3 regions of the Rhizobium viscosum genome follow, and region 1 is predicted to be linked to each of the others. Evidence: predicted binding sites of a transcription regulator. Region 1 holds the regulator's gene; each other region holds the start of a gene.
The links. The regulator PhoB, encoded in region 1, activates phosphate uptake and scavenging genes when phosphate is short. The targets are predictions, from matches to a motif close to TGTCATNNANCTGTCAT.

Region 1 (9,912 bases):
GTGCGGCCATGGAAGGCGCCTTCGAAGGTGATGATATGGAAGCGCTCGGGATGACCCTTGGAGAACTGGTACCGGCGTGCCGTCTTGATGGCGCATTCGAGCGCCTCGGCGCCCGAATTGGTGAAGAACACCTTGTCGGCGAAAGTGGCATCCGTCAGGCGCTTGGCGAGCTTCTCCTGTCCCGGCACCTCATAGATATTGGAGAGATGCCAGACCTTGTCGGCCTGATCCTTGAGGGCGGCCACGACATGCGGATTGCCATGCCCCACGGAGGTAACGGCAACGCCCGCGCCGAAGTCCAGATATCGCTCGCCTGTTTCGGTGATCAGCCACACGCCTTCGCCTCGCTCGAACCGCAATGGGGCACGAGAATAGGTGTCATAAAGCGGCGAGGCTTCAGCCATGGCGCGATCTCCTGATCAGGTTCTGAGGCACCGGACTCCGGCTAAGAAAACCAGGTCCGAAAAATTAAAAATGCCGCCTTTCGGCGGCCTGGATCACTATTTACTTTTCGCACTGCAATGTCAACAAAACTGAGGATTTAGCGCATGCGTCAAGCCTGCAATCGGCTTTACAGGTCTATCAACAGCTAATGTTGCAGAAATGACTCTCTCGGGAAGCAAGTTGGGGAAAACCTCGAATTCGGATTCATCGGATTCCTGCGACTCTTGTCACAGAGTCAGGCTCACACTAGGTTAAAGTTCAATTACTAGACTGCATGCGGCGGAACTAGTCACCAAAATTGATCAGGCGTTTCTTGCTTCGGAGACTTCCGAGGCAACGGTGAGGGATTCTGCCATCACCAACGCGAAAGGTGGAGACAGGGCAATGAACTGGACAGACGAGCGTGTCGAGAAGCTCAAGAAGCTTTGGTCGGAGGGGCTGAGCGCCAGCCAGATCGCTGCGCAGCTTGGCGGCGTCAGTAGAAACGCTGTTATCGGCAAGGTTCACCGGCTCAGTCTTCCCGGCCGCGCCAAGGCCGGCGGCACGGCAACCGCCGCGCGCGCACCGAAGCGCAATACGTCGGCTCCGCGCGCGCCGAACTATGCGTCTCGCATCACCACCCGCACCGTTACCCGCCAGCAGGGCGCAACGATGCTGAAGGAAGAGATCGAGATCGAAACGGTCGAGGAAATGGAATACGTGCCGGCCAAGAACGTGGTCGTGCCGATCTCCCGCCGCCTCGGCCTGACGGAACTGACGGAGCGCACCTGCAAGTGGCCGGTCGGCGATCCGATGAAGGACGATTTCTATTTCTGCGGCTGCGACTCCCCGGATTCCTCGCCCTACTGCAATTATCACCAGCGCCTCGCCTACCAGCCGGTCAGCGAGCGCCGCAAGGCTGTCCGGGTCGGCTGACCCACGATTTTCCAACAGACGCAAAGTACCATCACCCCTCCTCGCCTTGCGCGGAGGGGTGATTTTTTAGCCGGCACAGGAGGGCTGGAAAACGGCTCCTGACCACGACTATTTGTCGGAGGCCGATCTCTGCCGTCCGTTCGCCATGCCGGACAATGCGAACTTATGTGGCCAAGGCCACCAAGCGTCTCAGCCCCAGACTGGCATGGAATGGTGGTCATGGCGCCGTAGCGCGATTTTCTGATACAGATGCGGTATTCTTGTCGAGTAGCACGGCGCAAACAGTCGCTCGGGGGTGCCAATGGAGATCGATCCAAAGCGGATGACAATCGGATTCGTCGGGACGGGCACGATTACCGACGCCGTCGTCACCGGATTGGGCAAGACAGCGTTTCGCGACACACCGATCGTGCTGTCACCGCGCAGCGCAAGCGTCGCGGCCCGCCTCGCGGAGGCAAACCGGAATGTATCGATCGCTTTGGGCAACCAGGATGTTCTCGACCGCTCCGATCTCGTATTTCTGGCAGTGAGGCCGCAAATTGCCGAGGAGGTCATCCGCTCGCTCCGATTTCGGCCGGGCCACCATGTCATCAGCTTTGTCGCGGCCACGCCAATGGATCAACTGCTGGCGTGGATCGATGAGCCGGTTCGCCTGAGCCTGGCAATTCCACTTCCGTTCGTTGCAGATCTCCAGGGGGCGACCGCGATCTACCCGCCCGACGAGGTTTCCCACGCCCTCTTTTCGGCGCTCGGAACGGCGATCCAGGTTGAAGACAAGCAGGAGTTCGAGCTTCTCGCGGTGGCAAGCTGCCTGATGGCCAGCTATTTCGGCATCCTGGACGCGACGTCGACCTGGCTCCAGAGCAAGGGGCTTTCGGGAACGGCTGGCGACGCCTACCTCCGTCAATTGTTTTCCGGCCTCGCCCATGCTGCCCGATCAAAACCTGTGGCGAGTTTTGATGAACTCATCGGCGAGCATTCGACCAAGGGCGGATTGAATGAACAGGTGCTCGAGGACTTTCGCGAGTTCGGCGGCACTGCGGCTTTGCAAAAGGCTCTTGATCGAATTCTTGTGCGCATCCGTCTGTAGAAAGCAGATCCTCTCGAGGTTCGCTTTCTGCGCCTGGTGTCGGCTTTCATGAGCTAGGGGTGCCAGATATGCAAACGGGCCGCCCGGCAAGCGAGCGACCCGTCTGGACCTCCGATCACTCGGATTAAGCTTCCATGGAATATCCCGCGCCGCGGACGGTGCGGATGACATCCTGCATGTTGGAGAAATTCAGCGCCTTGCGCAGGCGGCCGACATGGACGTCGACAGTGCGTTCGTCCACATAGATATCGTGGCCCCAGACGCCATCGAGGAGCTGCGAGCGGGAGAAGACCCTGCCCGGCGACGACATCAGGAATTCGAGCAGGCGGAATTCGGTCGGGCCGAGGCGGACTTCGCGGCTCTTGCGATGGACGCGATGGGTTTCGCGATCGAGCTCGATATCACCACATTTCAGAACCGTCGACAGCACCTCCGGACGGGCGCGGCGCAGCATCGCCTTGACGCGGGCAACGAGTTCCGGCGTGGAGAAGGGCTTGACGACATAGTCGTCGGCGCCGGTCGAGAGACCGCGAACGCGCTCGCTCTCTTCGCCGCGTGCCGTCAGCATGATGATCGGCAGGCGCTCGGTTTCCGGCCGCATGCGCAGCCGGCGGCAGAGCTCGATGCCGGAGACGCCGGGCAGCATCCAGTCCAGGATGAGCAGGTCCGGCGTGCGCTCCTGAAGCCGGATTTCGGCCTCGTCGCCACGAAGGATCGTATCCACCTCGAAACCTTCAGCTTCGAGGTTGTAGCGGAGAAGCACGCTCAGCGCCTCTTCATCTTCAACAACTGCAACTCTTGGGATCATGCGTGTCAGTCTCCTAATGCATGATCCTTAAACCGGGGGTGATTTAAGCGGGGGGACCATGCAGGAACTCGGAATGGGCTGCGACCCATGCGCGCCCCAGCGGGGCGCGCACATAATCGGCAGTTCAGGATTACTCCGTCACCGCACCAACGGTATTGGCGCTGTCGTCCTTCGGACGCTCGCCTTCCGGCTGGGCGCCAGTTGCCATGTAGTAGATCGTCTCGGCAATGTTGGTCGCATGGTCGCCGATGCGCTCGATGTTCTTGGCGCAGAAGAGAAGATGCGTGCAGCTCGTGATGTTGCGCGGATCTTCCATCATGTAGGTGAGGAGTTCGCGGAACAGCGAGGTGTACATCGCGTCGATCTCATCGTCGCGCTCGCGGATGGACTTGGCCTTGTCGGCCGAGCGATTGGTGTAGACGTCGAGCACTTCCTTGAGCTGGACGAGTGCCAGTTCGGAGAGATGCTCGAGACCGCGGGCGAGCTTGCGCGGAACGCCGGTGCTCTGGACGGCGATGACGCGCTTGGCCGTGTTCTTGCCGAGATCGCCGACGCGCTCGAGGTCGGCGGCGATGCGGATCGAACCCATGATCTCACGAAGGTCGGAGGCCATCGGCTGGCGACGGGCGATCGTGACGATCGCCTTGTCGTTGATCTCGCGCTCCGCGTGATCGAGGATCACGTCGTCGGAAATGACCTTCTGGGCGAGTGCGGTGTCACCGTTAACAAGCGCACGGACGGCGTCGGCGCCCATCTGCTCGGCAAGGCCGCCCATCTCGGAAATGCGCCGGGACAGGAATTTCAGATCGTCGTCATAGGCGGAAAAAATATGTGTCGATGCCATGGGGCTTTGTCCTCGAAAATCGGGAAGGCTTCACATCGCCAAAATCAGCCGAACCGGCCCATGATATAGTCCTGGGTGCGCGGATCGTCCGGATTGGTGAACATCTTGTCGGTATCGTTTTCCTCGACCAGGTTGCCGAGGTGGAACATGGCCGTACGCTGTGATACGCGAGCGGCCTGCTGCATGGAATGCGTCACGATGACGATGGTGTAGTTCTCACGCAGCTCGTGGATCAGCTCTTCGACCTTGGCAGTCGCGATCGGGTCGAGCGCCGAGCACGGCTCGTCCATCAGGATGACTTCCGGGCTGACGGCAACGGCGCGTGCGATGCACAGACGCTGCTGCTGACCACCGGAAAGGCCGGTGCCGGATTCATGCACACGATCCTTGACCTCATTCCAGAGGCCGGCGCGCTGCAGGCTCGACTCGACGATCTGGTCGAGGTCGGCCTTGGACTTGGCGAGGCCGTGGATGCGCGGGCCGTAGGAGACGTTCTCGTAGATCGACTTCGGGAACGGGTTCGGCTTCTGGAACACCATGCCGACGCGGGCGCGGAGTTCGACGACGTCGATATCAGGATCGTAGATATCGTCGGTGTCGAGCGTGATCTTGCCGGTGACGCGGCAGCCATCGATCGTGTCGTTCATGCGGTTCAGCGAACGCAGGAAGGTGGACTTGCCGCAGCCCGACGGGCCGATCAGGGCAGTCACGGTGTTTTCGCGGATGTTCAGATTGACATCGAAAAGCGCACGCTTCTCGCCGTAATAAACGGAGACATCCTGACCGATCATCTTATACGGGACGTTGCTCATTTTCTGGTCCAGCGCCTTCTCGACTGCGGCTTCCGTCAACATGTTCATGATCTTTACTCCGTTTACCAGCGGCGCTCAAAGCGACGACGCAAGAGGATAGCTCCGATGTTCATGACGATCAGGAACAGGAGCAGGACGATGATGGCACCCGAGGTTCTTTCCACGAATGCGCGCTCGGCTTCGTTGGCCCACATGTAGACCTGAACCGGAAGTGCCGTGGAGGGATCGAGCGGAGTGGTCGGCGCCTGGGCGACGAAGGCGACCATGCCGATCAGGAGCAGCGGCGCAGTTTCGCCGAGCGCGTGGGCAAGGCCGATGATCGTGCCGGTGAGGATGCCGGGCATTGCAAGCGGCAGCACATGGTGGAACACCATCTGCATCTTCGAGGCGCCGAGGCCAAGGGCTGCCGAGCGGATCGACGGCGGCACGGCGCGCAATGCGGCGCGGGTGGCGATGATGATCGTCGGCAGCGTCATCAGGGTCAGCACCAGGCCGCCGACCAGCGATGCCGAACGCGGCAGGCCGGCGAAGTTGATGAAGACCGACAGGCCGAGCAGACCGTAGACGATCGACGGAACGGCAGCGAGGTTGTTGATATTGACCTCGATCAGGTCCGTCAGCCTGTTCTTCGGCGCGAATTCCTCAAGGTAAATCGAGGCGGCAACGCCGATCGGCAGCGCAAGTGCGAGAACGATCAGCATCAGGTAGAGCGAGCCGATGAGGGCGACGCCGAGGCCTGCGGCTTCCGGACGGCTGGAATTGCCGTTGACGAAGAGGCCGGTGTTGAACGTCTTGTGAAGCACGCCGCTCGCCTTCAGCTGGTTCATCCAGCCAACCTGCTTGTCGTTGACCTTGCGGTTCTTCTCATCGACCTTGAGGTCGATCTGGCCCTTGTTGGCGCTGTCGATATTGGCATCTGCAAGCACCGTAACATTGACGGTCTTGCCAATGATCGAGGGGTCGGCGACGACCATGTCGCGCAACTGGATCGGTGCACCCTTGGACAGCATGGCGGTTGCGTCGCGCACATCTGGGCGGCTCGACGCATTGAGGCCGAGCTGCTTGACGATCGCGTCACGCAGGAGAACCGGATAGTTGGCCGTAACCAGAACCGAAGGATCTGTCGCGCGCTTGTTATCAGGGTCGATGGTCTTCTCGGTGAACTCGATCGGCAGCGTGATCGCGGTCTGCTGGAAGGCGGTATAGCCGTTGCTGATGACCGTCCACAGCAGGATGAAGAGGAAGACGAGGCCGAATGCGATGGCGGCGATGCCGTAAGCCTGGAACCGGCGCTCGGCGGCGTAACGGCGCTTGATGCCGATATCGCGACGTGCGGGGGCCTTGGAAACGGTAACGCCGGCGACGGGGGAAACAATATTCGTCATTCGTACTGCTCCCGGTATTTGCGCACGATGTAGAGCGCGTAAATGTTGAGGCAAAGCGTGATGCAGAACAGCGTGATGCCGAGTGCGAAGGCAACCAGCGTCTGCGGCGAGGTGAACTCAAGGTCGCCGGTCAGCTGGTTGACGATCTTGACGGTCACGGTCGTCATCGGCTCGAAAGGATTGATCTGGATACGGGCGGCGACACCGGCGGCCAGCACGACGATCATGGTTTCGCCGATGGCGCGGGAAGCCGTCATCAGCAGGGCGCCGACGATACCGGGCAGAGCGGCCGGGAGAACGACCTTCTTGATGGTTTCGGAGCGTGTGGCGCCGAGGCCGAGCGAGCCATCGCGCAGGGCACGCGGCACGGCAGTGATGATATCGTCCGACAGCGAGGACACGTAGGGGATCAGCATGATGCCCATGACGATGCCGGCGGTGATGACGCTCTGTGCCTGGATGAAGTTCGTATAGTTGCCGGTCAGGAGACCGCTGATCTGCGCCGAGAAATCACGCAGGAACGGCCCAATGGTGACGAGCGCGAAGAAGCCGTAGACGATCGTCGGAATGCCGGCGAGCACTTCGAGAAGCGGCTTGGCGATGGAGCGGACCTTCGGAGAGGCATACTCGGCCATGTAGATCGCGGCAAAGAGGCCGACCGGCACGGCGACCAGCATGGCGACGAGGCCGATATAGAGCGTGCCGAGCAGAAGCGGGATGAGCCCGAACTGGCCGAAGGAGGAGCTGCCCGCACCGGCAAAGCGCGGATCCCACACCGTTCCGAAGAAGAAGTCGGCGAAGGGAACGACTGCGAAGAAACGGGCCGCTTCAGACAGCATCGAGAGAACGATGCCGATTGTCGTCAGAATGGCGATGGAGGATGCAACGAGCAGCGCCCAGAGCATGACACGCTCGACACGGTTGCGGGCGCGGAAGCGCGGGGCAACCGAGCGCAGCGCGTAGAAAGCACCTGCAATGGATATGAGCAGGACGATCGCCGTCATGATGGTGCGGCTGGTCATGCTCTCCGAGTTCAGGGTCTTTGCGGCAGAGATCATGTAGGGCTGCGGCTCACCGGCGAGCGGTACGCCCTTCTCGCTGAGCTTTGCCTGCAGACCGGCAGGATTGCCTGACAGGGAGGAAACCTCATCCGAGGTCAGCATGTTCATGCCGCGGGCAACCGTGGCGACCATGCTGTAGGCAAGGTCCTGCTGGACGGCCGGTTGCGCCTTCACGTCATCAGGAAAGGCGCCGCGAACGGAGGAAGAGATGATGCCCGGGCTGACAGCCAGCCAGGCAAACAGAACGATCAGGGAAGGCAGAACGGCCCAGATCGCGGCATAGGAGCCATAATAGGCCGGCCGCGAATGCAGGGCAGCAGATCTGCCGCCGGAAAGCGCGTTGGCACGGCTGCGCGCGGCCACATAGGCAACGGCGCCGATCACCACCAGGCACAAGAGTATGATGGATGTGCTCATTCGTTACGTCCCCAGGCCCACAGCCCCCAAAGAGCCCGGCAGCTCCAGGAGCATGCCATCGGCTTCGACATCATGGAGAAGAAGTTTTCATCCGCCCGACACCGCAATGGAACCGGGCGGATAAGGCGATGCCGGCGCGACACCCCCAAGTGTCGCGCCGGCAAAGTCATTACATGGTCTTGCCAGCCTCAACGTCCTTGCGGATCGCATCGCGCTCTGCATCCGGAGCGGCAACGAGGCCGTATTCAGCGAGCGGGCCGTCAGGGCCGATCATCTGGTCGGATACGAAGAAGTTGACATATTCCTTCAGGCCCGGAACGGCGCCGAGATGTGCCTTCTTGACGTAGAAGAACAGCGGGCGGGAAACCGGGTAGGTGCCGTTAGCGATGGTTTCCGTGGAAGGAACGATGCCGCTCATGGTCGCAACCTTGAGCTTGTCGGCGTTGTTTTCGTAGAAGGAGAGGCCGAATACGCCAACGCCGGTCTTGTTGGCAGCGATGCGTGCCAGCGTTTCCGGATAGTCGCCGTCGATGTCGACAGCAGCGCCGTCCTTGCGAACTGCAACGCAAGCCTTGCCCTGGGCAGCCTTGTCGGCGATTTCCTTGGCGATGACTTCCTGAGCGCCGGAAGCCTTGCAGCCTGCAGCGAGAACGTTCTGTTCGAAGACTTCGCGGGTGCCGTGCTTTTCGCCCGGGATGTAGGCGGCGATATCAACAGCCGGAAGCTTCGGGTTGACTTCAGACCACTTCTTGTACGGGTTGGCGACGAGCTTGCCGTCAACAACGACTTGGGCAGCGAGGGCCTTGTAGATATCGGCCGGAACGTAGGCGACATCCGGGTTGGACGAGTCGGTTGCGAAGACGATGCCGTCGTAGCCGATCTTGACTTCCTGAATGTCGGTTACGCCGGCAGCCTTGCAGGCTTCGGCTTCGCTCTTGTTGATCGGGCGCGAAGCATTGGCAACGTCGATCGTGTCTTCACCGACGCCCTTGCAGAATTCCTTCAGGCCAGCGCCCGTGCCGCCGGATTCGACGACCGGCGTCTTGAACTTGGTGAAGGTTTCGCCGAAGGACTCGGCAACGATCTTTGCGTACGGCAGGACGGTGGACGAACCAGCAACCTGAATCTGGTCGCGGGCAACGGCAACGCCAGCGAAAGCGGCGGTTGCAGCGAGCGCGGCAACAGTAAGTTTAAAGGTGTTCATTTGAATCTCCCGGCATTTGGGCTTGTGTGAGTGCGGCCTCGAAGAGGCCCTCGCATTGCCTTTTTTCATCGGCAGGACTCTCTTAGCGCCTTAAGCGCCCTCCTTTTATGTCAAACCGATGAAACATTTATGACAGATTAAATTATTGATTTTAAATGCTTAAATAGAACGTCGATAAATTGTGTGCGACATATTGCGTCAGAAACGCACGGTAAACTCCGTTCCCTTGCCCACCTCCGATTTAACGACCAGCCGTGCACGATGGCGCGTCAGAATATGCTTGACGATGGCAAGCCCGAGGCCCGTACCCTTTTTCGAACGGCTGTCTTCGATGCTGACGCGATAAAAGCGCTCCGTCAGGCGCGGCACATGCTCGGCCGGAATGCCCGGCCCCTTGTCGACGACGCTGACCTCCACCGGCTGGCCCGATCCGTTCTTCAGCCAGACATCGACAACTTCGCCTTCCTGGCCATATTTACAGGCGTTTTCCATCAGGTTTTCAAAGACCTGAACGAGTTCGTCGCGATCCCCCAGCACCTCGACCTTGCCCTCGGGCAGATGCAGGTTGATCGAGACGCCGACATCCCTTGCGAGCGGCAGAAGAGAATCCCTGACGTGGCCGAGAAGCGGCACGAGATCCACTTTCTCATCGGGCGCGATATGCGACTTGAGCTCAAGCCTTGATAGAGACAGGAGATCGTCGACGAGCCTGCTCATGCGGGTCGTCTGGTCGAACATGATGCCGAGGAAGCGCGCCTGTGCCTTCGGATCGTTCCTGGCCGGGCCCTGGATCGTCTCGATGAAGCCACGCAGCGAGGCGAGCGGCGTGCGCAGCTCATGGCTGGCATTGGCGACGAAATCCGAGCGCATGCGATCGATGCGGCGCACTTCGGAAATATCCCGGAAGGAGAGGATGTAGTAGCGCTCGTTGC
Region 2 (9,912 bases), 1.8 Mb from region 1:
ATGACTTCGGTGATGCCGCCGGCGTTCAGCGTTGCCTTGAAAGCGTCGGCGAGACCTTTACCGTAAGCGCCCTTGTCGTTGATGATGGCGACGCGCTTGTCCTTGAAGTGTTCGAGAACGTATTTGGCGGCGACTTCGGCCTGCTGGTCGTCCCGGCCGCAGGTGCGCAGAACATTGGTCAGGCCGCGCTTGGTGAGGTCAGGTGCCGTGGCGGTCGGAGTGACCATCAGCACGCCGTTTTCGGCCAGAACGTCGGAAACCGGGATGGCAACGCCTGACGTGACCGGGCCGACGACGAAGCGGATGCCTTCGCCGACAACCTTGTTCGCGGCAGAAACGCCCTGCTTCGGTTCGCCGGCGTCGTCAGCGAGTTCGAGCACGACCTTCTCGCCGAGAATGCCGCCGCTCTTGTTGATTTCATCGACGGCGGTCTGCGCGCCGTTCTTTACCTGGTCGCCATAGGCTGCCACCGGACCGGTCAGCGGCGCGATGAGGCCGATGACGATATCTGCATGCGCGAGCGGCGCAAATGCCAGCGAGGCGACGAGCGTCGCCGTCAGAGTCTTCAGGGTCATGTTCTCTCTCCTTGGGTAGGGTCTCTTCGACCACCGGTTGCTTGCCGCGAAAGCCGTTTCTTTTGTCAGCGATCCTTTTGGGAGCGTGCGAAGGACGAGGAAAAGCTGCGCGATCAATGAGCCTCGCGGCCATATTTGGCTCGCGCGGCGCATGCAGATTTCTAGGAATTTTGGTGAGATTCCGCAAGATCATAACAAGATCGGGCTCGTTTTCGCCAAATCCGGAAAGATTGCGCCCGATTTTTTGATTTTTCAGTCCATTTCCCGCAATTTTCGGTCTGTCCTGCCCAAGCTATTCCGCACGTCCCAGCGCCCGCGTCAGGGCAATTTCGGTCTGCAACTGTCAGGGCCAGGTTTTTCCGATCGCATGCGTTCAGTCGTGCGTGACTTGTAACCTCCGCAGAAAGTTGAGACGAAGCTTCCTCGACAGAGCATATCGACGGCCGCAGATAAACAGATATGTGGCAATGGGGCCGCTGATCACTGTTCTGGTTTTGCTGTTTTAGCAAGTTAACAATTGATTCTAAGAATCCCAGTATAACTATCATTCCCTAGTATATTGTTGCGGTGCAATAAAATATTCGATTTGTCGATATAGGCATATAGCGGGAACAGATATCTGGATGCTCAAGCGTATTGAAGCCAGGCAGGTGCGGACCGGAATGTTTATCGAGATGGTCGAGGGTATTTGGCGCGATCCTCTTCTATCTCGGCGGCGGTTCTTACTGCGGCGCGAGAGCGATACGCTGAAGCTTAACGAGTGCGCGGATGCAGGTGTCGTGATCAACACCACCAAGGGCCTCGATGTCAGGAACACCTCACGTAAGATCGAGATCGACATCAGGGCGGCGCGCGAGACCATTCAGAAATCCGTAGAAGTGCTCGAAAATATCTTCGGTCGGCTGCAGGGCGGAGATACGATCACCGTCGACCAGGTCGAGCCGGTGATTTCCTCCGTTTCCAAATCGATGGATGACTACCCCGCCGTCTTCATCAGCGTTACCCGGCTGAAGTCCAAGGACGAGGTGACCTTTCTGCATTCCCTCTCGGTCAGTGCCTTGATGATCCTTTTCAGCCGCCATCTCGGACTGGATGAGGAAGTGGTGCAGACGCTCGGCACGGCGGGGCTGCTGCACGACGTCGGCAAGCTCGAAATTCCGCTCGAAGTGCTCAACAAGGAAGGGCGCCTGAACGAAGACGAGATCCAGTTGATCCGGGATCATCCGGAAAAAGGGCATGCAATCCTGTCGCGTCAGGAGGGCATGTCGGAAATCGTTCTCGACGTCTGCCTCAACCATCATGAACGGATCGACGGCAAGGGTTATCCGCGCAAGCTTTCCCACGGCGAGATCAGCCTTCACGCACGTCTTGCCGCGATTTGCGATGTCTATGACGCCGTTACTTCGGTGCGCCCTTACAAGGCTCCGTGGAGCGCGAAGGAGGCGCTGAGCTGGATGCTGGCCAATGAAGGGCATTTCGACCGCCGGCTCGTCAAAAAATTCGCCCTCTGCCTGTCGGTCGCCTCTGTTTCCTGAGCGTATCCGTTTTCATCACGTAAGGCCTGTTGGGATCTGATCCGCCGCAGGCCGAATGTCTTCGTGATCCGCGGTCTCGAAAGCGTGCAGGATGAAGAAGCCGCTCTATTGATAAGCGAGCGCTTTTCCCAGGAAATCCGTGATCATGCTGGAAACCTGACGGTGAATCGTTCCGCGATCTGCGCCAACGCCATCCCGGCAGACGATGCTCTCGCCGGGCGCTTCCTTCTCGATCAGTTCGGCGGCGCCTGGTTTGCAGGGCTGCATGAAACTGAAATGCAATGATCCGGGTATAAGGCTGTAGGTGGTGGTCGCTGACGGCAGATAGCGGGCAAGGTAACCGGAATCCTTGTTGGTGGCTGCTATCTCCGCCTCGGTTGCCGTTTCCGCATCGACGTCGGCCGCAGCACCGAGCACCATTAGGGGGATATGGATTGCCGCAAGGCTCTCCGGTGTCAGCCCGCGGCCAGGTCCGAGATCGAGTGTCACGACGGCACGAATTCTTGCATCACCGAGATCGGCGGCCATCGCTGCATTTGAGGCCGCATCGCGCCCGATGCCGAGCGCCTCGAATATTTTGCAATAGATCGGGCTGAATTCAGCCATGCAATTCCTCGTCACCTTGGCCGCGTCGAAGCGGCCGCCCGCCAGTTCGACCACCGTCCAGCCGCCGAGCGAATGGCCGATGGCGGCAATCCGATCGGATGCCACGCCGCCCGTCAGATCAGGATTGTCGAGCAGAGCATCGATCACGCGGCTGAGGTCGCCGGGGCGCTTCCACAGTTCTACGGCGTCGGGCTTCCGCATATCGAATGTCGTCGTACCGGGATGATCGGGCGCGGCAACGACATAGCCTGCGTCAACGAGATCGGCGGCAAGCCAGGCGAGGTTACGCCAGCTGCCGCCATAACCATGGGAGAGGACGACCAGCGGATGCGGGCCGGCTGTAGGCTCGGCGTCCTTGATTACAGGTTGGCCGATGAAGGCCGGTGTTTCGCCGAGAAGGACCGGTGTGGCGTCAGACGTTGTCGGATACCAGATGCTGACATGCATCGGGTGATCGGCGGTTATGCCGGGCAGGGTGGTTTCGCGGAAACCGGTTCCGGCATGTGCTGCTGATACCATCAGGAGGAGCAGAGGGAGGATAAAGGCAAGCCTTGGCATGGGATCTCCATTGGGTTGATTTGCCCTGTCTGGAGGAAATCCCTGAGGCTGGAGACCGATAACGCGATCGAGGTCGCCGATATCAAAAGAAAGGGCGAGACCGGAGCCTCGCCCTTGAATTCACTTGGGACGATTGAGCTCAGATGTTGTTCTGCAGGATCGTACGCAGCTTGCCAAAGAGTTCGTCGATGTGCTTCTTCTCGATGATCAGCGGCGGAGAGAGCGCGATGATGTCGCCTGTCGTACGGATCAGCAGGCCGCTTTCGTAAGCCTTGAGGAAGGCCGTGAAGGCGCGTTTGGTCGGCTCGCCGGCGATCGGGTCGAGTTCGATCGCGCCGATGAGACCCGTGTTTCTGATGTCGATGACATTGGGGCAATCCTTGAGCGAATGCAGCGCATCGGCCCAGTAGTCCGAGAGTTCGGCTGCGCGGGTCAGCAGGCCTTCTTCCTTGTAGGTGTCGAGCGTTGCAAGTGCTGCGGCCGAGGCGATCGGGTTACCGGAATAGGTATAGCCGTGGAAGAACTCGATCATGTGCTCGGGGCCGTTCATGAAGGCATCATGGATTTCCGAGGTCACAAAGACGGCGCCCATCGGGATGACGCCATTGGTCAGGCCTTTGGCGGTGGTGATGATATCGGGCTTCACGTCGTAATACTGGGCGGCGAAGGGAGCGCCGAGGCGGCCGAAGCCGGTGATGACTTCATCGAAGATCAGCAGGATGCCGTGCTTGGTGCAGATCTCGCGCAGTTTCTGCAGATAGCCCTTCGGCGGAATGAGAACGCCGGTCGAACCCGCAACCGGTTCGACGATGACGGCGGCGACCGTGGAGGCATCATGGAGGGTGACGATACGCTCGAGTTCGGTGGCGAGATCGCCGCCAATTTCGGGCTCGCCGCGGGTGAAGTTGTTTTTGCCGGGCAAGTGGGTGTGCGGCATGTGGTCGACGCCGGTCAAAAGCGTGCCGAACATCTTGCGATTGGTGACGATGCCGCCGACAGAAATGCCGCCGAAGTTGACGCCGTGATAGCCGCGCTCGCGGCCGATCAGGCGGAAGCGTGAGCCGTTGCCTTTCACGCGGTGATAGGCGAGCGCCACCTTGAGCGCCGTTTCCACCGATTCAGAACCGGAATTGGTGTAGAGGACGTGATCCAAGCCCTCGGGGGCGATATCGACCAGGCGGTTGGCGAGTTCAAAGGCCTTGGGGTGCCCGAGCTGGAAGGCCGGGGCGTAATCGAGTTCGCCTGCCTGCTCGCGGATCGCTTCGGTAATCTTCGGGCGGCAGTGGCCGGCATTCACGCACCAGAGACCAGCCGTACCGTCCAAAACCTGACGCCCGTCATGGGTCTGGTAGTACATATCCTTGGCGCTCACGAAGAGGCGCGGTTCCTTCTTGAACTGACGGTTCGCGGTAAAGGGCATCCAAAAGGCACGAAGGTCGTTTGGCGTTGCATTCAGGCGATTGGACATGCTGTTCTCCTGGCCGTTGGGGAGGCCGTTCCCGTTCAAGGCTTGGCGCCGTTTATTTTTACTGCCCGGTCAAATTATCAGCGCCCGGCAAGGCGTCAAGCCGAAGAAGCGCTGCCAACTGCCGTTCCCGAGACGCTTGGAGCGTCATTAATCCTTCGCCGGGCATTGTTACAAAAATCGATGGCCGCAATGGCCGAGGGCATTTCATTCATTTCCTTGAAATTCAACCGTTTTTACCGGAGGTAGTCATGACGGACCGCCAGAAAACCAGGCCGCGCCCCAATCCGCGGCGTGCATTTGCGCCGAGCTACGGCACCATTCTCCAAGAAGGCGTTCGTCGCCGTACTGTTCTCAAGGGCTTCATCGCAGCCATGGGGGCAGCCGTTTTTGCGCCGGCGCTCGAAGCAACGAAGGCAGAAGCTGCCGAGTCGACCCTTACTTTCCCCGAGCTGAAGCGCGTGCGCGATACCGCCGATCATTGGCCTGATGGATATGAGCGCCAGATCCTCATTCGCTGGGGTGATGCACTCTTTGCCGACAGCCCGGAATTCGACGTGGCCAAGCTCAACGGCAAAGCCGCCGAGCGCCAGTTCGGTTACAATAACGACTTCACGCAGTTCCTGCCGTTGCCCTGGGGCGAGAAGAGCTCGGACCACGGCCTGATGGTCGTCAGCCACGAATATGCGACGCCCTTCCTGATGTTCCCGGGCCTGACGGTGGACAATTATCGCGAGAAGCTGACCGAGGACCAGATCCGTGCGGTCATGGCCGCTGTCGGCGTTTCGGTTTTCGAGGTGCGCAAGGACGGCAATCAGTGGCAGGTGGTCAAGAACGGTAAGTATAACCGCCGCATCCACATGAGCACGGAAATCGGTATTTCCGGCCCCGCCGCCGGCGACGACCGCCTTAAGACCAAGGCCGATCCAACCGGCACGGTCGTCTTCGGCACGATCTCGAACTGCAATGGCGGCATCACGCCCTGGGGCACGATGCTGTCAGGTGAAGAAGGCGCAATGGACGTATTCGCCGGCGACTATAAAAAGCTGCCGAACCAGGAACTGGTCGAGCGCCAGGGCTGGGACGAGGATGAGAACGATATCTATTCCGTCAGCCGCGTCGAGCCGCGCTTCAAGTTCGAGGAAGAGCCGAACGAATGGATGCGTTTCGACTGGGTGGTCGAGATCGATCCCTTCGATCCAACGGCAAAGCCGGTCAAGCGTACGTCGCTCGGCCGTATGACGCACGAAGGCGCACAATGTTGTGTGGCGCCAGATGGCCGCGTCGTGGTCTTCATGGGCGATGACGACGATTTCGAATATATCTACCGCTTTGTCACACGCGATCCTTGGAATCCTGGCGATCGCGCCGCCAACAAGGACCTGCTCGACCATGGCACGCTGTCGGTCGCCAAGTTCGAAAGCGACGGAACGATGCGCTGGATCCCGCTCGTGGCCGGCGAAGGCCCGCTGACGGCTGAAGCCGGCTTCAAGACGCAGGCCGATGTGGTTCTCGCCACACGCGCTGCCGCGGATCTCGTTGGCGCTACGCCGATGGACGGGCCGGAAGGCTTCATCCCGCATCTCGGCACCGGCAAGCTCTATGTCGCCATGACCGAGAATGAGGATCGCCTGCCGAAAGGCCAGGGTGACGACGAGAAGGAACAGGTCAACGTCGCCAATCCGCGTGGCCCCAATCCGCACGGGCATCTGCTGGAACTCGTGACCCCCGGCGGTCCGGACAAGCCCGATTATGCAGCCGAGAGCTTCAAATGGGATGTCTTCGTCCTTTGCGGGAATCCGGCAAAGCCCGAAGACCAGGCGATGTTCCACCCGGCGACCACCTCGGCCGGCTGGTTCACCGACCCTGATAACCTTGCCGTCGATCCGGCAGGCCGTCTTTGGGTGACGACTGATGGTCCGCCGCCGGAAGGCATCGCCGATTCCGTCTATGTGATGGATACGGAAGGTCCAGGCCGCGCGTTGCCGAAGCTCATCTATATCGCGCCCGTCGGTTCGGAGACCTGCTCTCCGACCTTTACCTCCGATGGTTCCAGCGTCTTTCTCTCGGTCCAGCATCCGGGCGAATTGCGCATGGCCGATAACGAGGATGCGACTTCGATGGAAGATGCCGGCACCAGTTGGCCGGACTTCAAGCCGGGCGTACCGGCCCGCCCGTCGCTCGTCGTGCTGACACGCAGCAAGAATGGCGTGGTGGGCAGCTAAGTCCGCGTTCTCCAAGCAACAAAGCCGGCAATTCTTGCGAATTGCCGGCCTCTAAGGCTTCACGTGCTGAAAATAGCGTAAGCAGCGTCCGCGGGAACATCTCCTTGGAACGTTGCTCAGACTGACATCATGTCAGCGCTAACATCAGGCTGCAGACCTGCTCCGGTTCTGGGCCACGTAGATATCCTCGAGTGTCGCAAGGATCTTCATGACCGGTTCGGAGTTGCTGGAATAGTAGATCGTCTGTGCATCACGACGGGTCTTGACCAGCTTCTGAGCGCGCAATTTCGACAGATGCTGGGAGAGGGCCGACTGGCTCAGTCCGACCTGGGTGGCGAGAACGCCGACAGGCACTTCTCCCTTTACCAGGCTGGTGAGGATCAGCAAACGCTTGGGGTTGGCCATGGCCGATAATAAAGCTGCCGCCACATTGGTGTGCTCGGCCAAATCAGAGGTTTCCATATTTTTTCTTCCTAATGCGAAACGTACATCATCCGTACAGGCACAGGCCGTCAGACGGTTCTTTGACTGACGGCGAAAACTAGCAATTGGGTTTGAAGATTGTATATACCTAAATTTAAGGTATCAGGTATGCTATTTTAGATATGTTTGAACAAATGTGATCCAAATCCTCCGCGGGTATGTCGAACTCGCAACGCAACAATAAGTCACCTGAAATCATATCAAATCCTGCCAAATCGACCCCACTTATGCGCCAGGGACCAGCTTCAGGGGCCTTTAGCCTCGATGTCAGCGCTGACATTAGATCCGGATGGCGCGCTACTAAATCTTGCACTGCGGCGTCAGCTTTTTCAGCGATGTCATCATTTGCCCCGGAGTGAATCACGAGATCACTGCCGTCCAAAATGTAAGCACGGCCGAATCCGCCATTGAGGCTCGCCGATTGCGGGATGAGGCGGAAGAAACGGAAATCCGGAAAATCGATATAGAGATTCGCCTTTGGGTGACGGCTGAGGAAACGGGTGCGGATGCGCGCGTGAAGGGGTGTATTCCGCTCTACCTGTTCCGCACGGCATTGGGTGGTCAGTCGCGCATGGGCAAGCGGATCCCCCTTGCCGGGCTCACCGGTCAGCAGCGAGGCTCTGGCATCGGCGGCGAGTGCTTTCGTGTGGGTCGAGAGCGCGGAAACGAGAATGACCGGAACGCCGTCTATGTCGGTGCCGAGAAGAACCCGGCTTGCGAAGGGAAAGCCGGTTTCAGGATCTAGGACGGCGAGGGCCGCATAGCGGGCGGAGCGCAAGAGGGTGCGCGCAAGCTTGCGGGCCTCGTCGTCGGTTTCGCGAAGCGTAGAGGATGGCTCTTTCATATCCGCTTTGTCGCAAAGCGGAGTGAGAGGATCAAGTCTATTCCTTCCGCCTGTGCCGTGTGAGGCCGGTGACGACATCCTGTGCCGAGATCGTGCCAACGATCTGGCCGTTGTCCACCACGCCGATACTGCCCGGCTGCCGGGAGAGGGCATCGAGGACATCGACAAGCGGCGTCGTGGGGCGCGCGGTAGCGCTGACCGACATGCCGATTGCCGCATCGCCAAGTCCGGGCTGCATGACGTCGGAGGCCATCAGCATGTTGATCGGGTTCATGTTCTGCACGAAATCGGCGACATATTGATCGGCCGGGTTCTTGACGATCTCCTGCGGCGTTCCGCACTGGATGATGCGTCCGCCCTCCATGATCGCGATGCGATTGCCGATGCGGAAGGCCTCGTCGAGATCGTGGCTGACGAAGAGGATGGTCTTCTTCAGCCGCCGCTGAAATTCCAGCAACTCGTCCTGCAATCGCGTGCGGATCAGCGGATCGAGAGCGGAGAACGGCTCGTCCATCAGCAGGATCGGAGCGCCGGTGGCGAATGCGCGGGCAAGACCGACGCGCTGCTGCATGCCGCCGGAGAGTTCATTGACCTTACGGTCCGCCCATTTCGTCAGGTTGACGAGTTCGAGCTGCTCGCCGACCCGGCTCTTGCGCTCGGCTTCCCGCACACCCGAGAGTTCGAGGCCGAAACCGACATTCTCCGCAACGGTGCGCCAGGGAAGAAGGGCGAACTGCTGGAATACCATGGAGACCGTATGCGTGCGCAGGTCGCGCAGCGCCTTGGCGTTGCATTTGTAGGGGTTTACCGGCCCCGTTACCGTCGAAACGGCGACCTCGCCGCGCACGACGGGCGCAAGCCCGTTGACAGCGCGCAGGAGCGTCGATTTGCCGGAGCCTGAAAGGCCCATCAGCACGAGGATTTCGCCTTCCTCGATGGTCAGCGAGGCATTGGCGACGCCAAGAACGAGACCCGTCTCAGCGCCGATCTCGTCGCGCGAGCGACCCTGGTCGACCATGGCGAGCCCAATCTCCGGTCTGTCGCCGAAGATGATGTTGACGTCTCTGAAACTGACCGCGGTCATGCGCCGTCTCCTTCACCTGCAGTGCGGAACATGCGGTCGAGAATGATTGCCAGGATGACGATACAGAAACCGGCTTCAAAACCCTTGGCGATGTTGACGGTATTCAAGGCACGTACGACCGGCACGCCGAGACCGGGAGCGCCAACGAGGGCAGCGATGACGACCATTGAGAGGGAGAGCATGATGGTCTGCGTCAGGCCGGCCATGATCTGCGGCGTTGCGAAGGGCAGTTCCACCTTGCGCAGGACCTGGATCGGCGTCGCACCGAAGGCGACGGCGGCTTCGACGAGGGAGGGGGGTGTCGAGATGATGCCGAGGCGGGTGAGACGAATGGGGGCGGGGATAGCGAAGATGACGGTTGCGATCAGGCCCGGCACCATGCCGAGGCCGAAAAGGATAAGGGCTGGAATGAGATAAACGAAGGTCGGAATGGTCTGCATGAGGTCCAGAACGGGCCGCATCGCGGCATAGATCCAGGCGCGGCGGGCAGCCGCAATGCCGAGCGGAATGCCGATCACCATGCTGACGAAAGTTGCG
Region 3 (9,912 bases), 780 kb from region 1:
GACCGCAGCACGATGAGCGGTATCCAGGCCCGCGCCACCAGGGAATTCCCTTCGGCCGGCTGGTCGGTCCGCACCAGCGATCGCGCCGCCCCATCGCTGACGGAAAACATCACCCGCTTCTCGCAGTTCCTCACGCTGGTCGGCCTGACCGCACTGATCGTCGGCGGCGTCGGCGTCGCCAACGCGGTCCGCGCCTTCCTCGATGCCAAGCGTACGACGATCGCCACCTTCAAATGCCTGGGCGCGCCTGCCGCCGTCGTGGTCTGGATCTATCTTTTCCAGATCGGCATTATCGCGGCAGCCGGTATCCTGGTCGGTCTTGTGTTCGGCGCATTGTCACCGATGCTGGCAGCGCAGTTCCTTGCCCAGTTCCTGCCGGTCTCCACCGATCCGACGCTTTATCCCGGCGCTCTGCTTCTTGCGGCCCTCTTCGGCATGCTGACGACGCTTGCCTTCGCCATCCTGCCGCTCGGCCATGCACGCGAAGTGCCGGCAACCGCACTCTTCCGCGAACAGGGTTTCGAGGCACGCCGCCTGCCCTCCTGGCCCTATGTACTGCTGGCCGTGCTCTTCATGGCAGCGCTGGCAGGCCTTGCCATCTTTACCGCTTATGACCGCTTCATCGCCGTGATCTTCGTCGGCGCCATCATCTTCGCCTTCGTTATCTTGCGTCTCGTCGCGGCGTTGATCGCCTGGCTGGCGCGCAGAAGCCCGCGCGTCAACTCGCCGGCGCTGCGGCTGGCGATCGGTAATATCCATCGCCCCGGGGCACTGACGCCCTCCGTCGTCCTCTCACTCGGTCTCGGTCTTGCGCTGCTCGTGACGCTGACGCTGATCGACGGCAATCTGCGCCAGCAATTGACCGGCCGCATGAATGAAGGCGCGCCGAATTTCTTCTTCGTTGATATCCAGGGCGCCGAACTCGATACCTTCCGCAACCTGATCCACACCCGATCACCAAATGGCAAACTGGTGGAAGTACCGATGCTGCGCGGCCGCATCATCGCCTTTAACGGCCAGGACGTGACCAAGATGAATGTTCCGGCGGCTGGCCGCTGGGTGCTCAACGGCGACCGCGGCATCACCTACGAGGAAAGCCCGCCGGAAAATTCGACACTTGTCGAAGGTCAATGGTGGCCAAAGGATTACAGTGGCGAGCCGCTCGTTTCCTTTTCCGCGGAAGAGGCGCATGAACTCGGCCTGAAGATCGGCGATACCGTGACTGTCAACGTCCTCGGCCGCAACATCACGGCCAAGATCGCCAATCTGCGGCGGGTCGAGTGGGAATCGCTGTCGATCAACTTCGTGATGGTCTTCTCGCCGAACACCTTCCGTGGTGCCCCGCATGCGTGGCTGGCGACACTGACCGACCCTGCCTCGACCGAGGCGGAGGACGCCGCGATCCTGAAATCGGTGACCAATGCCTATCCGACGATCACCAGCGTGCGTGTCAAGGACGCGATCGATATCGTCAACCAGTTGGTCGGCGAGCTTGCGACCGCCATCCGCGCTGCAGCATCCGTTGCACTCATCGCCTCCGTTCTCGTGCTGGCCGGCGCACTTGCCGCCGGAAATCGAGCGCGCACTCATGATGCTGTGGTGCTGAAAACGCTTGGCGCGACGAGGGCCATGCTGATCCGTGCCTTCAGCTACGAATATCTCATCCTCGGTGTGGCCACTGCGATTTTCGCGCTCTTTGCCGGCGGTGTCGCTGCCTGGTTCATCGTCAGTCGCATCATGCGCCTACCCTCCAGCTTCATGCCTGATGTCGCGGGTCTCACGCTTGTCACCGCCCTTGTATTGACCGTCGGCATCGGCCTGATCGGCACTTGGCGCATTCTCGGACAGAAGGCATCACCCGTTTTGCGCGAGCTGTAACGGGTGGGAAGCCTAAATCCCTTCACCTTACGGCGATTTAACCGAACGGCAGATTGCAAAGGCCTTGTTTGAAATGGGCGAAAGCCTCATATTGTCAGCAGGCATGCTGGAAGCTCCGCAGCGGCGCCCGGGTCGTAAACCCGACACCGTATTTCCATCGGAGCTTGTAAGAGGAAACTATGGCTGATCTTCGTAACTACCAAAGCCGTGCACAAACCGGCGAAGTGATTGATCAAGGCCTCCGCGCTTATATGCTCAAGGTCTACAACCTGATGGCGCTGGGTCTGGCGATCACTGGTTTGGCCGCCTATTTCGCATTCACCTTCGCCGTCCAGGACGGCCAGCTCACCCAGTTCGGCCAGGTGCTGTACCAGTCGCCACTGCGCTGGGTCGTGATCCTTGCACCTCTTGCGGCGGTCTTCTTCCTGAGCTTCCGCATTAACCGCATGAGCGTGGCTGCGGCTCAGACAACCTTCTGGGTCTATGCCGCACTGGTCGGCCTCTCGCTGTCGTCGATCTTCCTGATCTATACGCAGTCGAGCATCACGCAAACCTTCTTCGTGACCGCCGCCTCCTTCGGTGCGCTGTCGCTCTACGGCTACACGACCAAGCGTGACCTGTCGGCGATGGGCTCGTTCCTGATCATGGGTCTCTTCGGCCTGATCATCGCTTCGCTGGTCAACATCTTCCTGGCTTCGTCGGCCCTGCAGTTCGCAATCTCCGTGATTGGCGTGCTGATCTTCGCGGGCCTCACCGCCTACGATACCCAGCGGATCAAGGAAATGTATTATGAAGCAGACGGTTATGACGTCGCTGGCCGCAAGGCCATCATGGGCGCTCTGACACTCTATCTCGACTTCATCAACCTCTTCATGTTCCTGCTGCAGTTCATGGGCAACCGTAAGTAAGCAGGCTGGACTGAAAACGAAAAGGCGGCTTCGGCCGCCTTTTTTGTTGCGGGCAGTTCGCTGGAGTGCTTCAACGTAAGCCGTCATCCAACCGTGCCGATCGATCCGAAATGCTCCCTCTCCTGCGCGACGCCCTTCCTTCCGATCTTCCCGCCATTACTGAAATCTACCGCGAAGCTGTGCTGAGCGGCACATCGAGTTACGAGATCGTGCCGCCGGCCGAGACGGAAATGACGGCCCGCTACTCCGCTATTCGCGAGCAGGGCTATCCTTATATCGCCGCAACAGCCGAGGACGGAACCCTGCTCGGCTATGCCTATGCCTCGGCCTTCCGCACCCGCCCGGCCTATCGCTGGCTGGTCGAGGATTCGATTTATCTAGGCACGGAGGCGCGCGGCAAGGGCATCGGCAAACTGCTTCTTGGAGAGCTGATTTCGCGCTGCACCGTCTCTGGCTTCCGCCAGATGACCGCTGTCATCGGTGGTGCAAGCCCGGCTTCTATCGCGCTTCATCGTTCGCTGGGTTTCGAAGAGATCGGCCTGATGAAAGGTGCCGGATACAAGCATGGCCGCTGGCTCGATACGATGCTAATGCAGCGCAGACTGGGCGAAGGAACAGAAACCCATCCCGACCCTGAAACCTATCCGGGCACGTTGTTCAAGGGGTGATATCGCTTACTTGTCGACGAGCTTCAGCGACTTGTCGAAAACCTTCAGGACTGGCCCAAGCTCATGGCCGCGCTTCAGGATCATGCCGTTGATGTTCACGACCGAAAAGGCGCCCTGCTTGGCAGCAAGCTTCGGATTCTTCTCGATGCGGAAGAGCGGCATTTCGCCCGAACGCTTGAAGACGGAGAACACCGCCTTCTCCCCAGTGTGGTCGATGGCGTAGTCTTTCCACTCGCCTTCGCCCACCATTCGACCATAGATCCACAGAATCTGGTCGAGCTCCCGCCGGTGAAACGTCACTGGCATCGGATCTTTGTTCTGTCTGTATTCCTTGAGATCAACGACGGTTGAAGAGCTATTGTCGACGGAGCGGCTTTCGCCGTATCGCAAATCCGGCGTATCTGTCATCAGACTCCCAAGACCTCCACGTGTGACAGGAGAGTGACAGTTTGCCCGAGCCGCAGCAAATTGCAAGGGCACCGACTGTCACACTGGGGACGAAACCTGCTTTCTGCGGAGTGCCGCATTTCAGTCAAAACAGCGCCTCATTTCCAAGAGAACTATAGGTTCCAGTTTGGCGCCAGCGCGCCAAAGGGCCCGGCGGAGCGTATCGACCTTAACCCCAGCCCCGAATACGCTTGGCCGGGCCGCCTGACATTCACCCGCAAGTGAATGAAATTCTTAGATATTTTTTCCTGCCATGACGACTGTCGCGCCGAGGATCGCTCCTGGATCGCCGTTGTCAGTCACAGACTGCAAGAGAATCGCCGACCCCTCGAGATCCGGTTTTTCCATCACGCTCGCCGGCAGAGTGAGCGTCGTAGCCTTGCCATCCCACATGCCGACGGTCTCCACATCAGTCACACTGTGGAGGTAAGAAATCTTCTTGCCGCTGTTTTCGCCCTTCTCGACCTCGATCGTTTTTTCCTTGTCGAAATAGACGATCACCACATTGGCCTTGCCCTGGCCGGCGCCAAGCTTGATCTCCAACTCATCGCCGCTCATGTGAGCGCTGACAGGCACGGTCAAGCCTTTGCCCTCGTTGGCATAGCTGTTTATCTTGCCGTTGATACCGGCAAGATCGGCGCCTGCGAGATGGTCACGGCCATTGACGATTACCTGCGGCGTATAGACGTTGCTGCGGCCCATCATGCGGGCATAGCCGTACTGCCGCTCGGTATTTTCCTTCGAGCTCAGCGTGTCGGCCCAGCCGAGATAATTCCAATAGTCGACGTGATAGGCGAGCGCGATGACATTGCCCTGGCTAACGAGCTTGCGGAATGCGGCATCGGCCGGCGGACAGGAGGCGCAGCCCTGCGCCGTGAACAGCTCAACGACGCCTTTCGGCGTGCCATCTTCGGCCAGGAGAGGACCTGCAAAAGCAAGCCCGGCGATCAACGGGATCATAAAACGCGGGGACATTCACCAGCACCTCTTTTCCAGGGCCGGCAGCGGTCCTGAACCGCCGGCTCTGAGATATGAACGTACGAATAATCCTTCCCAGTCCAAACGGAAAGTCACGAACGGGTGAGACGGAGCCCCAGGCGGATGGCGGCCGAAACACATCACCGTGAGCAATGAAACAGCCTCGCTTTCCGCAAAGAAAAACCGCCGGAAATTGCTCTCCGGCGGTCATTATCAGGCAAGTATCTTAACAATCAGGCAGCGAGATCACGCAGAACCGTCTGCAGGATGCCGCCATTGTTGAGGTAGACGACCTCGTCCAGCGTATCGACGCGCGACACCAGCGGAACGTCCTTCACGGTGCCATCGGCATAAGTGATCTTGGCGATCTTCTTTTCGCGCGGCTTGATGTTTTCGAGGCCCTCGATGGTAACGAGTTCGTCGCCCTTCAGGTTGAGGCTCTGCCATGTCGTGCCCTCTTCGAAGACGAAGGGGATGACACCCATGCCGACCAGGTTCGAACGATGGATACGCTCGAAGCTCTGGGCAATGACGGCCTTTACGCCGAGCAGGTTCGTGCCCTTTGCGGCCCAGTCACGCGAAGAGCCATTGCCATATTCCACGCCGGCGAAGATGACGAGCGGAACGCCTTCGGCCTTGTACTGCATGGCCGCATCGTAGATCGAGGTCTCTTCCTTGGACGGATAGTGGATGGTGTAGCCACCTTCCTTGCCGTTCGCACCGAGCATGAAGTTGCGGATACGGATGTTGGCGAAGGTGCCGCGCATCATGACTTCATGGTTGCCGCGACGCGTGCCGTACTGGTTGAAGTCGGCGACTGCGACGTCGTGGCCAAGCAGGTAGGCGCCGGCCGGCGAAGCAGCCTTGATCGAACCGGCCGGAGAAATGTGGTCGGTGGTGATCTTGTCGCCGAAGAGGCCGAGGACACGTGCGCCCTTGATGTCGGACGTGCCCGTGCCCTTCTTACCCATGCCGACAAAATACGGTGGGTTCTGAACATAGGTCGAATCGTCGTCCCAGGCATAGGTCTGGCCCGGGGGAACCTGAACGGCCTGCCAATTTTCGTCACCCTTGAAGACGTCTGCATACTTCGTCTCGTAGAGTTCGCGGGTGACGTACTTCTGGATGAAGTCCTGCACTTCATGCGAGGTCGGCCAGATGTCCTTGAGATAGACAGGGTTGCCGTTCTGATCTTCGCCGATCGGCTCCTTGGTCAGATCCTTCTGAACCGTGCCGGCGAGTGCGTAGGCGACGACGAGCGGCGGCGAAGCGAGGTAGTTCGCCTGAACGTCCGGCGAGATACGGCCTTCGAAGTTGCGGTTGCCCGAGAGCACGCCGGAAACGATCAGGCCCTTATCGTTGATCGTCTTGGAGATCGGCGCCGGCAACGGGCCGGAATTGCCGATGCAGGTCGTGCAGCCGAAGCCGACGAGGTTGAAGCCGAGCTTGTCGAGATCGGCCTGCAGGCCGGACTTGGCAAGATATTCACCGACGACCTGCGATCCCGGAGCAAGCGAGGTCTTGACCCATGGCTTGGTCTTCAGACCCTTGGCAACAGCATTGCGGGCGAGAAGGCCGGCAGCGATCAGCACCGACGGGTTCGACGTGTTGGTGCAGGAGGTGATGGCGGCAATCGCAACGTCACCATGGCCGAGATCGAAATCCGTGCCTTCGACCGCATAGCGGTTGTTGAGCTGGCCGGGCTTCTTGTAGTCGGTATCCATCGAGCCGGCGAAACCGGAGGCGATGTTTTCGAGAGCGATGCGGCCTTCCGGACGCTTCGGGCCAGCCATCGACGGCACGACGTCGCCAAGGTCGAGTTCCAGTGTGTCAGTGAAGACGAGATCGGAACCATCACCTTCGCGCCACATGCCCTGAGCCTTCGAATAGGCTTCGACGAGCGCGATCCGGTCATGCGTGCGGCCGGACATGGTGAGGTAGTTGATGGTTTCGCCGTCGACCGGGAAGAAGCCGCAGGTCGCGCCGTATTCCGGACCCATGTTGCCGATCGTTGCACGGTCGGCGAGCGGCATATTGTCCATGCCCGGACCGAAGAATTCGACGAACTTGGAAACGACGCCCTTCTTGCGCAGCATCTGCACGACGGTCAGAACGAGGTCGGTCGCGGTGACGCCTTCCTTGAGCTTGCCAGTCAGCTTGAAGCCGATGACTTCGGGCAGAAGCATCGAAACCGGCTGACCGAGCATGGCGGCTTCAGCTTCGATACCACCCACACCCCAGCCGAGAACGCCGAGACCGTTGATCATCGTCGTATGCGAGTCGGTGCCGACGCAGGTATCCGGATAAGCGATCGTTTCGCCATCCTCTTCCTTCGTCCAGACAGTCTGGCCGAGATATTCGAGATTGACCTGGTGACAGATGCCGGTGCCCGGAGGAACGACGCGGAAATTCTTGAATGCCTGCTGGCCCCACTTCAGGAAGCGGTAGCGCTCGCCGTTGCGCTGGTATTCCAGTTCGACGTTCTTGGCGAAAGCCTGCGGCGTGCCGAATTCGTCGACGATGACGGAGTGGTCGATGACGAGGTCGACGGGAACGAGCGGGTTGATCTTTTCCGGATCGCCGCCCAGGGAGACCATGGCGTCGCGCATTGCGGCGAGGTCGACGACAGCCGGAACGCCGGTGAAGTCCTGCATCAGCACGCGGGCCGGACGGTAGGCGATTTCGTTCTCGACAGCGCCCTTATTGTTCAGCCATTCGGCGACGGCAAGGATGTGCTCCTTGGTGACCGACTGACCGTCTTCGAAGCGCAGCAGATTTTCCAGCAGCACCTTCATCGAATAGGGGAGCTTCGATACGCCGGGGAGACCGTTTGCCTCAGCCTTCGGCAGGCTGTAGTAGACATAGTCCTTTCCACCAACGGAAAGCGTGGACCGACAATTGAAACTGTCAAGAGATTTAGACACGAGAGACCCCGTTTCTGATAGCCAACACAGTCGTGCGAACGCCTATGCACTTAATGCACATCAGGATGCGGGTACGGCCATTTCCGCTGTCCGCACGTGAGGAAAGCCCTCAAGTTCGGCGCAAGGATGAAATTCACGCCGACCGCTGGCGTGGTTGCAGGTCTTATAGATAATTTCGTAAAGACTTGCCATACCGACAAAGGTCAAAATTGGACATTTTTTGAGCTTGCCGACAGCGCCAACGAAGAAAGAGCCGATGCATGCATCTTACCGCTGAAAATCTGGCAGCCCGGCGCGGTGAGGATCTCATTTTCGTTAACGTTTCCTTTCACTTGCAGCCCGGCGAGGCACTTATTCTGACGGGTAAAAACGGATCGGGAAAGTCCACTTTATTGCGCGTCATCGCCGGTCTTTTGAGGCCGGAAAAGGGCTCTGTCACGGCCTCTGATTCGGTCAGTGCCGGGAGGCGTCCGGCAGCCGAAGCCAGCCACTACCTTGGCCATCGTAACGCCATGAAGACTGAACTTACGGTTGCAGAGAATCTGGATTTCTGGAGATCCTTCCTTGAACCTCGCAAAGCTGCCGGTCTGAGCACCGAAGAAGCCGCCGAAGCTGTCGGCCTGCCCGGCATCACCCACCTCCCCTTCGGCTACCTCTCGGCCGGCCAGCAGCGCCGCTTCGCTTTCGCCAAGCTTCTGGTCGCGTATCGTCCGGTCTGGCTTCTGGACGAGCCGACTGCAGCGCTGGATACCAGTGCAGACAGGTTGTTTACGGAATTGATTGAAGCGCATCGCAGGAAAGGCGGGATTGTCGTCGCCGCGACGCATCAGCCTCTTGGGCTGGAAGGGACCAGGGAACTGAAAATGACTGGTTTTGCCGGGGTGGATCAGGGAGTGTGGGGATGACCGCCCTTTTCCTGCGTGACCTGAGGCTCTCCATCCGCGCCGGCGGTGGCGCCCTGATCGGCATCCTCTTCTTCCTGACCGTCGTCGCCGTCATCCCCTTCGGCGTCGGGCCTGATCTTGCGCTTCTCTCGCGCATCGGTCCAGCCATCGTCTGGATCGGCGCGCTGCTCGCTGCCCTTCTCGGGCTCGATCGGCTGTTCCAGGCGGAGCGTGACGACGGTTCACTCGATTTGATGCTGATGCAGGAAACGCCATTGGTGCTGACAGTGTTCATCAAATGCGCCGCCCACTGGACCGCAACCAGCCTGCCGCTCGTCATCGCCTCCCCATTGCTCGGCCTCTTCATGAACATGAACGAGACGGCGATCGGTGCGACCATGCTCACGCTCTTCGTCGGCTCTCCGGCGATCACCTTCATCGGCGCTGTCGGTGCAGCCGTTGCCATAGCACTGCCGCGTGGCGGCCTGCTGGTCTCGGTACTCATCCTGCCGCTGACGATCCCGGTGCTGATCTTCGGCGTCAGCGCCAGCTATGCAGCGGTCGTGGGACCGGCGCCCTTCCTGCCGCCATTCCTGATCCTTATCGCCCTGACGCTCTTCTTTGCCGTCATCGGTCCGGCGGCCGCAGCCCTTGCGCTCAGAAACACAGCGGATTGATCGGCGCTTCGATTGCGGCTCCGGGCGGATCAAGGTAAGGAAACGGATATGAGCGAAACGAGCCTTGCCATCAGCAAATTCAGCGATCTTGCCAACCCGACGCGGTTTCTGGCGCTGGCATCGCGCATCATTCCATGGCTGGCCGGCATCACGGCCCTCTGTTTTATCATCGGGCTCTATCTGAGCTTCTCGACCGAGGGCGACTATCAGCAGGGCGAGACGGTGCGCATCATGTATGTGCATGTGCCCGCCGCCTGGCTTTCCATGATGTGCTATACGATCATGAGCATTTCGGCGATCGGCACACTCGTCTGGCGCCATCCGCTGGCGGATGTTTCGGCCAAGGCCGCAGCTCCGCTCGGGGCCGCCTTCACTCTGCTTGCACTCGTCACCGGCTCGCTCTGGGGCAAGCCCATGTGGGGCACATGGTGGGTCTGGGATGCGCGGCTCACCTCCGTCTTCATTCTCTTCCTGATGTATCTCGGCCTGATTGCACTGAACCGCGCCATGGATGAACCGTCCAAGGCAGCGCGCGTCACCGCCATCCT

Region 2: H4W29_RS15425 (PhoX family protein) is a predicted target of PhoB. The motif match lies at 4,885-4,901, and genes of this name have one in related genera.
Region 3: H4W29_RS10575 (DUF2794 domain-containing protein) is a predicted target of PhoB. The motif match lies at 3,885-3,901, and genes of this name have one in related genera.

Annotation. Positions count from the first base shown of each region.
Region 1 is NZ_JADBEC010000001.1:1,352,965-1,362,876, forward strand. Features, by position in the region: gene H4W29_RS06805 (aspartate aminotransferase family protein) at 1-404, opposite strand, end outside; gene H4W29_RS06810 (GcrA family cell cycle regulator) at 829-1,359, shown strand; gene H4W29_RS06815 (pyrroline-5-carboxylate reductase) at 1,661-2,449, shown strand; gene phoB (phosphate regulon transcriptional regulator PhoB) at 2,574-3,257, opposite strand; gene phoU (phosphate signaling complex protein PhoU) at 3,388-4,101, opposite strand; gene pstB (phosphate ABC transporter ATP-binding protein PstB) at 4,146-4,961, opposite strand; gene pstA (phosphate ABC transporter permease PstA) at 4,976-6,298, opposite strand; gene pstC (phosphate ABC transporter permease subunit PstC) at 6,295-7,776, opposite strand; gene H4W29_RS06845 (substrate-binding domain-containing protein) at 7,946-8,980, opposite strand; gene phoR (phosphate regulon sensor histidine kinase PhoR) at 9,179-9,912, opposite strand, start outside.
Region 2 is NZ_JADBEC010000001.1:3,145,181-3,155,092, forward strand. Features, by position in the region: gene H4W29_RS15405 (branched-chain amino acid ABC transporter substrate-binding protein) at 1-575, opposite strand, end outside; gene H4W29_RS15410 (HD-GYP domain-containing protein) at 1,199-2,110, shown strand; gene H4W29_RS15415 (alpha/beta hydrolase family protein) at 2,216-3,274, opposite strand; gene aptA (omega-aminotransferase AptA) at 3,414-4,742, opposite strand; gene H4W29_RS15425 (PhoX family protein) at 4,991-6,964, shown strand; gene H4W29_RS15430 (ArsR/SmtB family transcription factor) at 7,109-7,426, opposite strand; gene H4W29_RS15435 (HugZ family pyridoxamine 5'-phosphate oxidase) at 7,542-8,291, opposite strand; gene choV (choline ABC transporter ATP-binding protein) at 8,329-9,375, opposite strand; gene choW (choline ABC transporter permease subunit) at 9,372-9,912, opposite strand, start outside.
Region 3 is NZ_JADBEC010000001.1:2,132,648-2,142,559, reverse strand. Features, by position in the region: gene H4W29_RS10590 (ABC transporter permease) at 1-1,878, shown strand, start outside; gene H4W29_RS10585 (Bax inhibitor-1/YccA family protein) at 2,058-2,786, shown strand; gene H4W29_RS10580 (GNAT family N-acetyltransferase) at 2,897-3,454, shown strand; gene H4W29_RS10575 (DUF2794 domain-containing protein) at 3,461-3,862, opposite strand; gene H4W29_RS10570 (DUF1223 domain-containing protein) at 4,136-4,876, opposite strand; gene acnA (aconitate hydratase AcnA) at 5,113-7,803, opposite strand; gene ccmA (heme ABC exporter ATP-binding protein CcmA) at 8,064-8,708, shown strand; gene ccmB (heme exporter protein CcmB) at 8,705-9,364, shown strand; gene H4W29_RS10550 (heme ABC transporter permease) at 9,413-9,912, shown strand, end outside.